Regions from separate parts of the Fictibacillus sp. B-59209 genome, predicted to be linked through region 1. Evidence: riboswitches for the same ligand, from Rfam matches in the RefSeq annotation. Region 1 holds a riboswitch; the other holds the start of a gene.
The links. Region 1 has a riboswitch for ZMP and ZTP ahead of P4361_RS11280 (phosphoglycerate dehydrogenase). Riboswitches for the same ligand answer to the same signal wherever they lie in the genome.

Region 1 (8,064 bases):
CGGCTAACTTGAAAGGAGTCTGATAGTTCTTTTTCAGAAGGTACCCGATCTCCTGCTGCATACTGGCCATTGATAATATTTTTTTTGATTGATTGATAAACTTGCTTGTATAAAGGTTCCATGTTACCACTCCAAAAACAGAAATATGCATACTATATCTGGAAAACAGTGTATACATATTGATTATACCTGAAAGGTCTGACAATTCTAACAGTTAACTCCTTCTTCGAGCCGGCCTGCTTCCACTCACATTCACCCTTTGGAAGCCCCGCCCAGGCTGAAGCCTTGAGACATAAAGCGCTGCGAAAAGATGTACAAAACAATCGCCGGGAAGGTATACAGAATGGAAAATGCGGCGAGTTTACCGTACTCTACCATTCCAAAGTTACCAAAAAACTGATAAATGGTAACTGAAGCAGGAAGCTTCTCTGGAGACTGAATGAGAATATACGGTACAAAGAAATTGCCCCAGCTGCCTGAAAAGGTAAAAATGCCGACCGTACAGATACCTGGAATCATCAATGGCGCGACAATTCTTTTCAGTCCCTGCCATACCGAGGCACCATCAATCCAAGCGGATTCCTCAAGCTCCAGTGGAACGGCATCCATGAAGTTTTTCAGCATCCAGATTGCATAAGGGAGTCCGGCCGCTGTTAAAAAGAACATCGTCCCCCATAGCGAGTCTTGAAGTTTCATATAAATAAACAACTGATATACTGGCACCATAACAGCCGTAATCGGCAGCGAAGTCATAAAGAGAATCGTAAACATAAAATGCTTTTTATATTTCATCTGATAACGAGAAAGTGGATAAGCAGCCAGCCCTGCCACCAGCACCACGAGCAGGCCTTGCCCCAAAGAAAGAAGCAATCCAATGATAAAGGCCCGAATGTTTACCGGATCGGTTAGGATGCTTTTAAAATTATCCACCGTAAAGGCAGTTGGAACCTTAATGGAGGAGTTGGCATTGGGATCGACGGATGCGATAAGCACCCAAAGAAGCGGAAGGAGAAACAGAACACCTATGACCGTTAAAATGACGTATGGCAACGTTCTTTCCAGCTTTATGAATTTTCTTTTCATCGATCTCCCTCCTAAACTTTGACTTTCATCGATTTTAAATACAGAAGGCTTACCAGCACACCGATTAATAAAAGAATAAGTGAAATGGCAGTACCGTAACCAAGCTGATAGTTGACAAAGGCTTGATTGTACATAAAGATCGGCAATGTTTGTGTTGATGTGCCCGGCCCTCCGCCCGTCATTGCATAAATTAATGTGAATACGCCTAAGGTTTGAAGCGTAACTAGGATCATGTTTGTAACAACAGAGCCTTTGATCATCGGCAGGACGATCTTATAAAGAACCTGGAACCGTGAAGCACCATCCACGACCGCTGCCTCTTCAATACTTTTTGGCACATCATCCAGTGCGGCCTGAAAAACAAGCATGGAAAACGCGGTGCCGTGCCAAATGTTAGCGATGATCACACTCGTCATCGGAAAGGTAAAAAGCCAGGCAACCGGTTTCAAACCAATTTGCTGCAGAATCATGTTTAACGTCCCGCTGTCATTTAGAAACGCTACCCAGCAGAAAGCCACGACAATTTCAGGAGTCACCCAGCCGGCAATTACTATAATACCTATCACCCGGCGGAATGTCGGATTTTTCTCTTTCATGAGCAGTGCCAGAATAAATCCAAGAACTTGCTGGCCCATGATGGCTGAGAACAATAAATACACAATCGTTTTGATCACGCTGATCCGAAAGTTAGGATCCTGAAACATGTTCACAAAGTTACTGAAGCCCACGAATTGGGTCGCTTGCGCCTCACTCCCTGTCAGAGACAGGTTGGTGAAGGCAAAATAAAAGGTTAAAAGGATCGGCCCGATAAAAAAGATGAGCAGCAGGATCCAGGAAGGAAGTAAAAAAAGAAGCGATGTTACTAACTTTTTATGGTTGCTTTTATGAGGTGATGATGTTCTTCCAACAGATGTTGAAGGAGAAACCACAGGGTTTGCATCCAAAGAAAACACTCCTTTTCATAAAAAGACGTTACCTTTCGATCACTTTGTCTTTGCCTACAACACGTGTTACATTTTTCTGATAGTTTTCAACTGCCTGTTTTGGCGATGATTTTCCGGTAACCACATCTTCCACCGTAGATTGGATAACTGTGGAAACAGAAGGATACTTATCGACAGACGGTCTGAAATGGGTATGTTCCAGAAATTCAGAAGCCTCTTTAAACATCGGCAGATTTAAGTATTCCGATTCTTTTGATACGTCTTTCCGCGGAGAAAGGTTGTTTTCTTTTAACAATAATTTGAGATTATTTTCTTTAGTAGAAATGAATTTAATAAATTCCCAAGATAGATCTTTGTTATCTGATTTTTTTGGAATGGAAAACGCCCATCCTCCTGACATTGAGGTTTGTCCAGGCTCTTCACCATTTTGGGTTGGCATGGCTGCATAACCCAGTGTTTTAAATGCATCCGGCCATGGTGCAGGTCCGTCTTTTCGGTAGTTTCCTGCCTGCCATATCCCGTCTAAACCTATCGCAAGCTTTCCTTTTGGCATCAATTGAGTATAGGCAATGGTGCCTCCCTGGCCGTTTAGTACTTGTGACAAGTTTGGACCCAGTTTTTCTTTATAAATGGTATCGATGAATGTATACGTATCAAGCAGTCCCTGACTATTCACGATCCATTTTCCCTTGTCCTCATCGTATAACGGATCTTTTGTACCATACAGCAGCATCTCGAACGTTTGCATGGAAGTGCCTTCACCCGTGGCTTTGCCAGAGTTCATCCACAATGGAATAACACCTGGATCTTTCTTCTTAATGGTTCTAGCAGCCGTTAAGATATCTTCCCATGATTTTGGTTCCCATGGTACCGGCAGCCCTGCTTTCTTAAAAAGTTCTTTGTTGTACCACAGGCCTCGCGAATCTGTATTAAAAGGGACACCATACGTTTTGCCGTCCTGGGCTTTAACACCATTCTTAACATTGTCGATATATTGATTCCACTCATCCCAGCCTTTCAGCTTATCGTCCAGCGGTTCAAGATAGCCCGCACTCGCATCCGAATTCACCATAAAAGTATCTTCCGTGACGATATCTGGCGCTGACTGATCAGACTTGAGCATTAGAGCAACTTTGGCAAAATAATCGCCTTCCGATGCGCTGATTGGAGAGAGCTTGATATTCGCTTTTGGATGCTCTTTTTTAAACTCTGGAATAATGTCATTGTTTAGCCAATCGGTCAGTCCTTTGTTCGTTCCTCCCCCATCTCGGAACGTAATGCTAATCGTGTTGCTGTCTCCCGACTTTTTATTCCCCGAAGTAGAATTGGCATCTGAACAAGCCGAGCTAAAAAGAACACTCCCAGTAATAACCGAAATTGCGGCCAGCTTTTTGTAGCTTTTTACTTTCATTTTCAACACCCTCCTCTAATTTTTAAAAATATTCGTATGTAGGATCTTAGAGGTAAAGATAACAGTGCTTTCAATAAAAGCTAAAAAAAATCTCCTTTCTGAATTTTCAGTAAATTGGTTACACTATTAACTTAATTGATATACCTGATATATGTCAATATATTATTTGATATATCTAATAAAAGTTCTGTTAGTCAATGTTGTTGATTTATGAGGGGGTGTAATTGAACCGCCTTCAGAAAAGAAATAAAAAAGAGACATCTCTGCCTCTCAGTCGTACACTTCTAATTCTCAATATTTTAAGGATTGCCTTGATTCTAAACCTGACAGTTAGGGCAGAAGAACGATTTTCGCGAAGAAATTTCCATTTTCCTGATTTCTGTTCCGCATCGGAGACACGGTTGATGCTCCCGTTCATAGACAAGCAAATGGTTGTTATATCCTCCTGTTTTCGAATCGCCAGCATACAGCGGATTTTCCATATATCCTCCAAATTGAATTCCATTTTGCAAAACCGGCCCAATCGCTTGATACAGTTCAATAACTTGGTCTGCATTAAGTTCGCTGGCTTTTCTTTCCGGCTGCAGTCTGGCCTGCCAGCATATTTCGTCTGAATAACAATTACCAATTCCTGCCATAAATTTTTGATCAATCAAGATGGATTTCAATGTCCCTCTCTTCGTACCTAGGCGTTCCTGTAACGTTTCAAGGGTAAAATCGGGATTAAGAGGCTCTGGACCCAGCTCTTCCAATTTTTCTTTAAGTTCAATCCACTTCAGCAAATGAAGATAACCTAACCGTAACCCAATAAAATAAAGCCTTTTATCGCCGAAGGATAAAATGACTTGCTTTGTTCGATCAGGGTTATCTTGATCATTTCCAATATACATCCACCCGCCGAGCATGAGATGGAGCAGCAGTGCGTTCCCGGTGCTCAATTGAAAAATCAGATACTTAGCCCGCCTTCTTATATCAGTAACCACCGCTCCCTGCAATTCTGCTGCAAAGATCTCCGATTTTTTATTAATGGATTTTTTACGGTTGATCTCCACCTGTGTAATTGGCTTTGCTTTCAACTGGCGGGATAACGCCATCCTGTAATTCTCCATCTCTGGAAGTTCTGGCATGTCCTCCACTCCTGTCTTTTTTCAGCTGATGTTTAGTATGCTTCATTTTTGCTGAATTGAGACAAAAGATCGTGGTTACAATATCAGCAGACAGGAGGTTAAATATGACCAGTTTGATCATAAAACTTATTACGATTCCCATTGTTTTATTCGTCGCTGCTTTTTTCTTTCCAGGTGTACATTTCGAGAGTTATTGGCAAATCATTGTGGTGGGAATGACGCTTGCAATTCTTGGAGTCGCAGTCGAATACTTTGTCCTTCGCAAAGGAGCTCTTTGGATCAGTGTATTCATTGATGTGGCGGTATCCTGTATCATTCTCTATTATGCCTCAAACTTTCAATGGGAAGCTTCTGTTACTTGGTTTGGCGCTCTTTTAACAAGTGTCTTTCTGGGAATCCTCGAATTTTTTACGCACCGTTATTTATTGGCTTCTCATAAAGCTCATAGCGAACCTATATAAAGAAAGCCTCAATTCCTTAAAGGAATTGAGGCTTTCTTTACAATTTTATTTGTTATTAGATCACACGCGTTGTAATGATGCCGTCAATTTCTTTGATCTTATCTTCTAAACCAGGGATTACCTCGCCGTTTACCTTATTGTCAATGTCAATCATCGTATAGGCGTATCCTCCTCGGCTTCTGTTAACCATGTCAGCGATGTTCAAATTATAGCTTGATACAGCCAGTGTGATCTGGCCCACCATATTCGGTACGTTTTCGTGGAAAGCTGCCACTCGCAGCTTTCCTGTATAAGGAAGGGAAGCGTTTGGAAAGTTTACGGAGTTTCTGATGTTTCCGGTTTCTAAAAATTCCTTCACCTGGCGGGTCGCCATAATGGCACAATTTTCCTCTGATTCTTTCGTGGAAGCTCCAAGGTGTGGGACCGGAACAGTATTTTTCATTTTCAGCACATTTTCATTCGGAAAGTCAGTAATATATTGGCCGACGATTCCATTTTCGAGTGCGATTTCCATATCCTTTTCGTTCACAAGCTCTCCGCGAGAGAAATTTAATATATGGACTCCCGGTTTCATAACATTGAACGCTTTCTGATTAAACATCTCTTTTGTATCAGGCGTTAAAGGAACATGTACTGTAAGATAATCTGATTCGGCAAATAACTGTTCAAGCGTCATCGCGCGCTGTACATTGCGGGACAGGTTCCAGGCTGTATCCACGGAGATGAACGGATCAAACCCAATTACATCCATGTCTAAATCAAGCGCATCATTCGCTACAAGTGCACCGATTGCACCTAAACCTATTACACCCAACGTTTTTCCCTTGATTTCTTTTCCAAGAAATTGTTTCTTTCCTGCTTCTACAAGTTTTGGTATTTGTTCACCTTCACCTTCCAAAGTCTTTGTCCATTCTACACCGGCAAAAAGGTTCCTGGATGAAGCCATTAATGATGTCAGTACCATTTCTTTTACCGCGTTCGCATTAGCTCCAGGAGTGTTAAAAACAACAATTCCTTGCTCAGTACATAGTTCAACCGGAATATTATTAACTCCCGCCCCAGCCCGCGCAATGGCTTTGAGTTCATCTCCAAATGTTAAAGAGTGCATGTTAAAGCTGCGAACAACGATCGCTTCAGGATTGTCACTGTCGTTGTCTATAATATAGTTACCTTTGTTGAATACCTTCAGACCGCTTTCCGCTATATTATTTAAGGTTTTGATGGTTTTTCCTTTTTCTAACGTGATTGTCGTCATTTTGTTCTCTCCTCTTTTTTATGATGGTTTCCTCTTTAATCAAATTACCAAAAGTAAAGCAGGAAACTTACGAATTACCCTATACTTCCTCAAATAAACAGAAAAGAGGTAAGGGAAAAAATCTCCTTACCTCTGCCCAGGCGAACGGCTGCGACACTATGTGCTCCCTCGCGGTTATCCGCGTTTCGCCAGTTACACATAGCCTTTTAATTTGTTTTATACTAACAAATTTTCAGGCAGCTATCAACACCTGTATATTAAAAATTCAAACATTTTATTTAGAGACTATCGAATTCTCTTAATCCCTACTAATGTTAAGGCTTTTCCGTTAACCCTCTTGAGCGGAAAAGGTGCCAACATTTAATGTTGGCTTTTTTATATGATCGGAACTATTTTAAGGTTTTATGGTTCAGTTCTAGGCGTTCAATCCCAATATTTGAATTTCGGCGAGAATAGGAATAAACTGCTTATTAGTTAACGATGTTAAATTTTATCTTTATAAAAGATATGCTTAGCTTTTAGTTCCTGATCAATTGTAAGGATGCCGTGAGAAAAATATTTTTCTCTACGTTTATCAGTTGGTGAACCTGGGTTGAACATAAGAATCTCATTGAACATATAGTTCTTAGGAATATGAGAGTGGCCAAAAATGATGCAGTCCACTTTTTCATCCTGAAAAGCAGTGATCGCTCTTTTCTCAGTCGTCTGTTTCTTTCCATGTCCATGAACGATGCCTATTTTGTATCCATTGATTTCAAGGATGAGTTTCTCACTTAGAAGTTCTTTCATTTCCAGTCCATCCACATTTCCTGTCACTCCTTTGACAGGTGCATAGGATTGCAGCTCATTGTATAAATCTAACGTATGCCAGTCGCCAGCATGGATAATGAGGTCGGCAGTTTCCAGGTCACACAGGAGCCTTTCAGGCAGCTTTTTGGACTTTTTGGGCATATGGGTGTCAGCTATCACGACAATTTTCATAAAAAATTTCTCCTTCTTTTTCACACTTGGTTATTTTTTCATAGGCCGTAATCCTTAGTGATATCAAGGAAAGCGCTTTTTTGTGAAAATATTCATTATTTTCACAATTGAATTATAATAGCTTTTCCATTTAATTGTTATTGACTACTAAATATTTAGTAAATTAAAATATTTATAGATTAAACAAATTGGAGGCATCATGATGGAAGCAACTGTAAAAGTGGAGCAGGACATTCAGCTCCATACAAAAAAGAAACATCCACCTGGATTATACTTGCTCTTCTTCACTGAAATGTGGGAGAGGTTCAGCTATTATGGCATGAGAGCCATTCTGGTCCTTTACTTGACTAAATCGCTGATCAGCGGCGGTCTAGGCATGAGTGATAGCGTGGCCATGAGTATTTATGGATTCTTCACCGGTGCTGTATACTTCACACCAATGATAGGCGGATATATAACAGACCGATTCCTGGGCAAAAGACTTGCGATTACCATAGGCGGTGTCACAATGGCGCTTGGTAACCTTGTATTGTTTGCCAATCAGAGTAAACCTGCATTCTTCGCTGGACTTGCATTGTTGATCATCGGAAACGGCTTCTTTAAACCAAACATTTCTACGCTTGTTGGTGATCTATACTCTAAAAAAGATGCCCGTAAAGATGCTGCGTTCACTATTTTCTATATGGGAATCAACATTGGTGCATTCTTCTCTCCACTCATTGTTGGATTTCTTGCTGAAGATTTCTTTAAAACAACAGTTAATGGTGTTGAGCATTTCGGATTTAAATTTGGATTCTTAGCG
Region 2 (8,064 bases), on a different contig from region 1:
GGAATGATGGGGCGCACACCAGATTACTTGAATACGAGTGTCATGGCGTTTGGTACAGCAGATTCGTTTTTTGCTCAGGGAGACCCGATGTTTGCGGAGAACGCCAGAAACTATTATCACTATTGCCGTGAAAACGATATTAGCCTCACACATACGCTCATCCATCCGCAGACTAACCGTTCGAAAAAACAATCAGAACAAAAGGATCCTTTTCTGTCTGCAAGAATCGTAGAAAAGAACAAAGAGGGAATCGTGATAAAAGGGGCGCGTCTGTTAGCCACGCTGGGCGGTGTGACGGACGAGATCGTCGTGTTCCCTTCTACCCTGAACAAAGCGGCATCTGAGGATGATCCATACGCAATGGCTTTCGCGATTCCCAACAACACAGAAGGCTTGAAGTTCCTGTGCCGTGAATCATTTGACCAAGGAAGAAACCAGTGGGATCACCCATTGAGTTCAAGATTTGAAGAGAGCGATGCGATCGTTGTGTTTGATAACGTGCTTGTTCCGTGGGACCGTGTGTTTGTCGGGGGAAGCTCTGACATCTGTAATCGTACGTACGTGGAAACAAATGCGATCGTGCATATGGCCCATCAGGTAGTAGCTAAAAATACGGTAAAAACGGAATTCGTTCTCGGCATCATCTTAAGCATTATGGATGCGATCGGCATCGATGTGTTTCCGCACGTAAAAGAAAAAGCGTCAGAGGTCATGCTCATTCTTGAAACGATGCAATCTCATCTGTTCCGTGCTGAACAAAATGCATCCCTTGATGCCTATGGAAACATGACCCCGGATTTCGCTCCGCTCAATGCAGCTCGAAACTGGTTCCCTAAAATGTATCAGCGGATGGTGGAAATCGTACGAATCTTAGGGGCCTCGGGCTTAATGGGGATACCGACAGAGTCTGACTTTGAAGCGGAAGACATCGGGGAACTCGTACACCGCTACACACAGGGAGCGAACATCAATGGCTATGAAAGGGTACAGCTTTTCAGGCTTGCATGGGATGTTTGCATGAGCTCCTTTGGCGGCAGGCAGGCGCTTTACGAATATTATTTCTTTGGCGATCCCGCACGCATGTCCAACATTTATTATGATGGCTTCAACAAGGAACCGTACAAACAAATGGTCCAGGAATTCTTGAGCCGTGTGAAAACCGCCGACCACAACTATGCTCGTATTTAAGGAGGTGCTTTATGGACTTTAATATCATTCGAGTGGCCCGGATAGTCATGAACGTGACCGACTTGAACGCTTCCCGAGATTTCTATGTCAATGCGTTAGGCTTTATTGAGACGGACAGCGACGGACAGCACATTTATTTAAGGGGCCTGGAAGAACACTGTCATCATTGCCTCGTACTGAAGAAAGCGGATCAGCCAGGTGTCCATTCCATCGGCTATAAAGTTTGGCATGAAGAAGATCTTGAGAAGATTGAGAGACTTTTCAAAGGAAGAAATCTTTTTACGCAGTGGGAGGAGGAGGGTAAGCAAAGAGCGCTGGGCCGCGTTCTTAAGGCAACAGATCCTTCTGGTATGCCGCTTGAATTCTTTTCAAAAATGGAAACGGTGGAACGCTGCCTGCAAAAGTACGATCTATACAAGGGAGCACGTATCCAGAGGATTGACCATGTTAACTGCATGGTACCTGATGTGGAGAAGGCTGTCGCTTTTTATACTGATGAACTTGGCTTCCGCTGTTCAGAGTATACGGCTACAGAGGACGACAGAACATGGGCTGCCTGGCTCCATCGCAAACCATCTGTCCACGACATCGCCTTTATGAACGGAGAGGGGCCCCGTCTGCATCATATCGGTTTCTGGCTTTCTGATCCCATGAGCCTTATTCATTCTTGTGATGTGCTGGCAAGCATGGGATATGCCGATTGTATCGAGAGGGGACCTGGGCGCCATGGTTTATCGAACGCCTTTTTCCTCTATATTCGGGATCCTGATGGAAACCGGCTGGAACTATATAATGGAGACTATTTAACGTGCGACCCTGATTTTGAGCCGGTTAAATGGGATATTAATGACCCCCGGCGCCAGACGTTCTGGGGGCATAAGGCACCTGACAGCTGGTTTGAAGAAGCAACGGAATTTATTCAGCAGGAGAGCGGCTTGCCTGTCGGACAGTCTAAAGCTGTCCTTGCTCAGCAAAAACCTGATTTTGTGACATGATACAGCGTGGAAATAGAGAAGAGCTGTCATAAGAGTAGTTATCTTATGACAGTTTTTTTGAAATTTCTTGCTGTATCCGTTACTTACCAAACCAGTTTATGAGAAGATAAAATGGTACATAAAAATTCTCGGATGAAGAAGGGAGCACTTTCAAATGGCCAAACCGGAAATACCTGCTCAGCTTTCCACAGAACTTTTTGAATATCTGCAGGGGGAGAAACTTGTGCTGCTCGGTACGGTAGATGCAGAAACGAAGGCCCCAGGAATTTCTGCCATATCATGGGTAAAAAGCTGTGACGAAAAAAGAATCAGGTTTACAGTAACGAACAACTCGAGAATTGTGGCTAACATTAAGAAGAATCCACAGGTTGTCTTAACCATTGTCGGATTGGAGAGCGTGTATTCCATCAATGGGAAAGCTGCTGTTCTTGAGGAAAAAATGGAAGGTGTGCCACTAAAACTTGCCAAGATTGAAGTGGTGATCGATCATGTCTTTGAAAGTATGTTCTGGGGAGCAAAGATTGTTCAGGAACCGGAGTATGAAAAGACCACGAACGCGGAAAAGGCAAAAGAACTCGATCTGCAGGTATACGAAGCACTAATGAAATAAGATAGCAAAAAAACTATCCGTTCGTTCTGAAGTGACCCCAAAAAGCTGTCTAACTTTTTGGGGTCACTTCAGAATGGATGGTTTTTTTTGTTGCGTGTTTACTAGGACTAATTGAGTGAATATGGTAAACTAGGTGAAAAGTCTGTCTAATTTTGGCGATAATTTAGATGGGCATAATGAGATTAAATAAAGGCTGAAATGGAAACGATGATAGCTATATAGAAGGGAGACCGGGCTATGAATTGGAGTGAGTGGAAAACTTATCTTTCGCAGGAAAACATACTGCATTTTTTAGAGCAATACCGGGATTTAGGCTTCTTGCCCGGCGTGCTTCTCCCGCTGCTTGAGGCCATTATTCCCGTATTGCCGCTGTTCATTATCGTAGCTGGAAACGCTGCGGCCTACGGATTCTGGATGGGAGCCCTCTTTTCCTGGCTGGGCGCAGTAATCGGTTCGCTGATTGTGTTCTTTTTGGTACGGAAATTGGGCCAGCAAAGATTTCTTCATTTTATTACAAAGCATCATAAGATTGAAAAGCTGCTGGGATGGATGGAACGCCGTGGTTTCGGCACACTCTTCCTCATCTACTGTTTTCCATTTACGCCTTCTGCTTTGATCAATGTCATTGCCGGTTTGTCCCGGATCAACCAAAAGACATTCATTTTATCCGTATCTCTTGGGAAGCTCGTAATGATCGCCATCATCTCCTTCATCGGCTATGATTTTTTGGATGTGATAAAAAATCCATTGAAACTAGGGCTCACGGTATTTGGCATCTTAGTCCTCTGGCTTGGCGGAAAAGTTGTCGAATCGAGAATGAAACAAAGCCATCAGGCGTAAATCAACCATTGATTTGCGCCTTGCGCTGTTTTTAGCAAGTTTGCTGGGAACAAATAGATAAACAAAGAATATAGTAAGTTTACACCTTACTTATTTGCAGGATGGGAAAGGATACGCATGATTACTTATAAGTCAAAAAGAGATATTGAACAAATGCACAAAGCCGGACAGCTGCTGGCGAATTGCCATAAAGAGATCAAGAAACTCATCAAGCCGGGTATTTCAACACTTGAAATTGATGCTTTTGTGGAGAGGTTTCTTAAAGAACACGGAGCAACTCCTGAACAAAAAGGTTATCAGGGATATCCTTTTGCCACTTGTGCTTCTGTGAACGATGTCATCTGCCACGGATTTCCGAACAAGAAGAAACTGAAATCAGGAGACATCGTGACGATTGACATGGTCGTGAAATTAAACGGCTGGCTTGCTGATTCCGCGTGGTCGTATACTGTAGGGGAAGTATCTGAAATAGCGCGCCATCTGATGGAGGCCACCGAAAAATCACTTTATCTCGGCATTGAAAAAGCTGTGATTGGCAACCGGATCGGAGACATCTCTCATGCCATCCAGCAGTATGCAGAAGGAGAAGGGCTTTCAGTCGTCCGCGAGTTTATCGGACATGGGATCGGACGGGTGATGCATGAGGATCCTCAAGTGCCGCACGCCGGTACAAAAGGAACAGGCACCCTCTTAAAAGAAGGAATGGTCCTTACGATCGAGCCGATGCTGAACACAGGCAAACGCTATGTGAAAATAGATAATGACGGATGGACCGCCCGTACGTTTGATGGCTCGCTATCCACTCAATATGAGCATACGATTGCCATAACAAAAGAAGGTCCGCTCATTCTGACTGCTCAATAATATGCAATGTAAATAAAAAGATAAAAACACGAGGAACTGGCTGGAAAAGCACTGGTTCCTAGTGTTTTTTTATCTTATGAAACTTCAGTAAGTGAATATGTCCATCTGAGTCGGGAGATTTCATACTGTTGTATGCCTGAAAAGCATACACTCAGCTATTGCTTTGTTTAAGATGAAAATACCCGCGAAAATAGAGCATTTACACGCCGATACGAAGAAAATACCCGCCAAAACACCATTATGGTTAACTAGGCGGCTCTAAGCGGTCCACAAAAAAACTGATCCGCGAAAATTCACGGATCAGTTTTTTCTATTTTACTTATTCTCCATTTTTTTTCTCAGCTGCATCCACTGTATGTTTCAGCAGCATAGCGATAGTGACTGGACCGACACCGCCTGGAACAGGGGTGATGGCTCCGGCATTTTTCTCGCATTCTTCGTAATCAGCATCGCCAATGTTGCCCGGATTATAGCCGGCGTCCATGACAACGGCCCCTCGCTTGATCCAATCTCCTTGGATGAACTTAGGCTTTCCTACCGCCGCTACGACAATATCGGCCTGTTTTATGATCTCATCCAAATTTTGAGTGTAGGAATGACAGGTGGTTACGGTAGCGTTTCGGTTAAGGAGCAGCATGGAAACCGGTTTGCCGAGTATAGGGCTCCTGCCGACAACGACAGCGTGCTTGCCTTCAATCGAAATGTCATAGTAATCCATAATGGCCATAATGGCTGCAGGCGTACAGGATGGATAGCTGCCAAATCCGAACGAAGTCTGTCCAAATCCCCAGCTCGTTACGCCATCCACATCCTTTTCAATGTCGATCGCTTCAAACGCGGCTCTTTCATCAATATGGGAAGGTACAGGATGCTGAAGAAGGATGCCATGCACGTTCTCATCCTGATTCAATTCATGGATAGTGTTTAATAGATCTTCCGTGGTGATCTCTGCTGAAAGATGAATCCTTTTTGATAGGATCCCTAGCTTTTCACAAGCGTTGCCTTTCATTTTCACGTATGTAGCAGAAGAAGGGTCTTCTCCTACTAAAACAGTTGCCAGACACGGTGTGGTGCCTTGGCTGGTTAATGACGAAACTCTTTCTTTTAACTGTTCTTTAATTTCTGCTGCGACACGGGTGCCATCGAGTATTAGCTTGTTTTCCATCCAATTACCTCCTGAGAATAGAAAAAAGGCAAGGAATATACACAGTGATTCCTTACCTTTGCCCAGACGAACGGCTTTTTAGGTTAAAAAAATGCAGCTTCCTTGTGGTCAATTCCACACGTTCTCGTCAGTTGCTGCCCTCTTATTTCTTATGTTGCTTTCATTATACATCAAGTTTTCCCACAGATTCAATACAGCAGAACACGTTTTTAAAAATCAATGTTGCATTCGCAGTTTCTTGGAGATTCTTATATAATAAGAACGATATCAAGGGGGTGACATTCGTGTTCAAGGAAATGACGGAAAATCAGATCCTGCTTTTTGTTATAAAAAGTTTAAAAGAACTTCGAAAGAAAGAGTTCCAGGAATTAATGGACGAACTGCACCCATACGACATCGCGGAAGTCTATAAGACGCTGCCGGAGAAACACCGGCATAAATTTCTTACGTTCCTGACAACAAGGCAGCTTGCTTCTCTCATTCAGGAACTGGACAGCCATTTTCAGATCGAGATTCTTCATAAATTAGGAGTCGAACGATCATCCCATATCATGAATGAGATGGAAAACGATGACCTGGCGGACTTGCTAAGTAATTTCTCATTTGAAGAGATTCAGGATTTTCTAGCATCCATGAAGGCGGATGAATCCCGTACGGTCCAATCACTCATGCAATATCCTGCCGACACCGCTGGCGGGATTATGACCAATCGGTTCGTCTGGATCCCGCAGATGTTTACAGTTCGCGATGCGGTCGATAAACTGAAGACGTTCGCCGGATTTGCTGAAAATATTTATTATTTGTATGTCATCAATGAAGAAAAGCAGCTCGCCGGCGTCGTTTCCTATCGTGATCTGCTGCTTGGAGACCTCAACGACCGGATTGAAGACATCATGTTTACCCGGGTCATCTCTGTTGCTGCTGACATGGACCAGGAGGAAGTGGCCCGCACGATTGAAAAATACGATTTCATTGCTGTTCCGGTAGTGGACGATAATGATGTTTTGCTTGGAATCGTAACGGTAGACGATGTGCTTGATGTTTTGATCGAAGAAGCGAATGAGGATATTGAAAAGCTATCAGCTTCGGGAAAATCCATTGATTTTAACACCAGTGCCTTCGTTGCTTCTTACCGCCGGCTTCCGTGGCTGATCTTGCTCCTGTTCATCGGTATTATCTCCGGAAGTATTATTTCTGCTTTTGAGGATACGCTGTCAAAGGTCGTATCGCTCGCATTCTTCATGCCGATGATCGCTGGAATGACCGGAAATACGGGTACACAATCACTCGCTGTCGTGGTCCGTGGGCTTGTTTCCAATGACATCGATAAAAAGGTCGTCTGGCGCCTCATCCTCCGTGAATTTGGAGTCGGGCTGATCATTGGCACTACCTGCGGAATTCTTATCGCACTCGTTGCTTTTTTCTGGCAGGGAAATGCCATTTTGGGATTGGTGGTTGGAAGCTCGCTGTTTTTGACTCTTATTATTGGAACCCTTGCAGGAACGCTGATTCCGCTTCTTTTATATCGTTTTAACGTCGACCCAGCCGTCGCTTCAGGGCCGCTGATTACAACACTCAACGATATTTTTTCATTGCTTGTCTATTTTGGGACTGCGTCGATCTTTATTTCTCATCTAATATGAAACAAAACCCGCCGCCCTCGGCGGGTTTTTACTCTGCTTTATCTGGTTTCAACAATAATGGAAGTGTCGTATACGTGTCAATGTAGGAAGGAGAGATTAGATGAATCATGTCATACTGTACTGCCACCCATCTAAAGAAAGTTTCAACATGGCTTTGCTGGAGACTTATACAGAGGAATTAAAGAGGAGCGGGCACACAGTGGCTGTCAGAAATCTGTATTCTTCTGGATTTCAGCCGGTTCTGACACAGGAGGAATATGAACAGTCCCTGGCTTATATGTACAGCACTGATATAAAAAAAGAACAGGAGCTGCTTACCTGGTGTGACTGCCTTACGCTCATCTATCCGGTCTGGTGGGGAGGCATGCCTGCGTTGCTAAAAGGGTATATCGACAGGGTATTCAGCTATGGATTTGCTTATGAACTGGATGGAGAAGAACCCATTCCGCAGTTAAAAGGAAAATCTGCAGTTTCAATCTGCACGACTGGAACGCCTTCTGAGATCTACGAAAAGAACGGTATGCATTATGCAATGAATCTCGCGCGGGATCATAGTATTTTTGAATTTTGCGGAATGGAGGTCAAGCGATCCATCTATTTTGGCAACGTAATCCAGTCTCCCGAATCAGAGAGAGAAAGAATGCTGCAATGCGTTCGAAGCCTAGGTTCGTCTTTCTAAAGGTGCGGAAAAGAATTTGAATTTAAAATCTCTGCACTGAAAAAGGCAAAAACACTTGTTGGTTAAGTGTTTTTGCCATT

Region 2: another riboswitch for ZMP and ZTP. It lies ahead of P4361_RS15585 (bifunctional 5,10-methylenetetrahydrofolate dehydrogenase/5,10-methenyltetrahydrofolate cyclohydrolase); the one in region 1 lies ahead of P4361_RS11280 (phosphoglycerate dehydrogenase).

Annotation. Positions count from the first base shown of each region.
Region 1 is NZ_JARMMC010000014.1:405,864-413,927, reverse strand. Features, by position in the region: gene P4361_RS11310 (GntR family transcriptional regulator) at 1-122, opposite strand, end outside; gene P4361_RS11305 (carbohydrate ABC transporter permease) at 253-1,083, opposite strand; gene P4361_RS11300 (sugar ABC transporter permease) at 1,095-2,012, opposite strand; gene P4361_RS11295 (extracellular solute-binding protein) at 2,056-3,438, opposite strand; gene mutM (bifunctional DNA-formamidopyrimidine glycosylase/DNA-(apurinic or apyrimidinic site) lyase) at 3,756-4,565, opposite strand; gene P4361_RS11285 (DUF2512 family protein) at 4,670-5,026, shown strand; gene P4361_RS11280 (phosphoglycerate dehydrogenase) at 5,082-6,281, opposite strand; ZMP/ZTP riboswitch at 6,409-6,487, opposite strand; gene P4361_RS11275 (metallophosphoesterase family protein) at 6,765-7,262, opposite strand; gene P4361_RS11270 (peptide MFS transporter) at 7,465-8,064, shown strand, end outside.
Region 2 is NZ_JARMMC010000018.1:540,085-548,148, reverse strand. Features, by position in the region: gene hpaB (4-hydroxyphenylacetate 3-monooxygenase, oxygenase component) at 1-1,188, shown strand, start outside; gene hpaD (3,4-dihydroxyphenylacetate 2,3-dioxygenase) at 1,200-2,183, shown strand; gene P4361_RS15600 (pyridoxamine 5'-phosphate oxidase family protein) at 2,338-2,793, shown strand; gene P4361_RS15595 (TVP38/TMEM64 family protein) at 3,031-3,633, shown strand; gene map (type I methionyl aminopeptidase) at 3,751-4,497, shown strand; gene P4361_RS15585 (bifunctional 5,10-methylenetetrahydrofolate dehydrogenase/5,10-methenyltetrahydrofolate cyclohydrolase) at 4,817-5,662, opposite strand; ZMP/ZTP riboswitch at 5,716-5,807, opposite strand; gene mgtE (magnesium transporter) at 5,947-7,305, shown strand; gene P4361_RS15575 (NAD(P)H-dependent oxidoreductase) at 7,406-7,984, shown strand.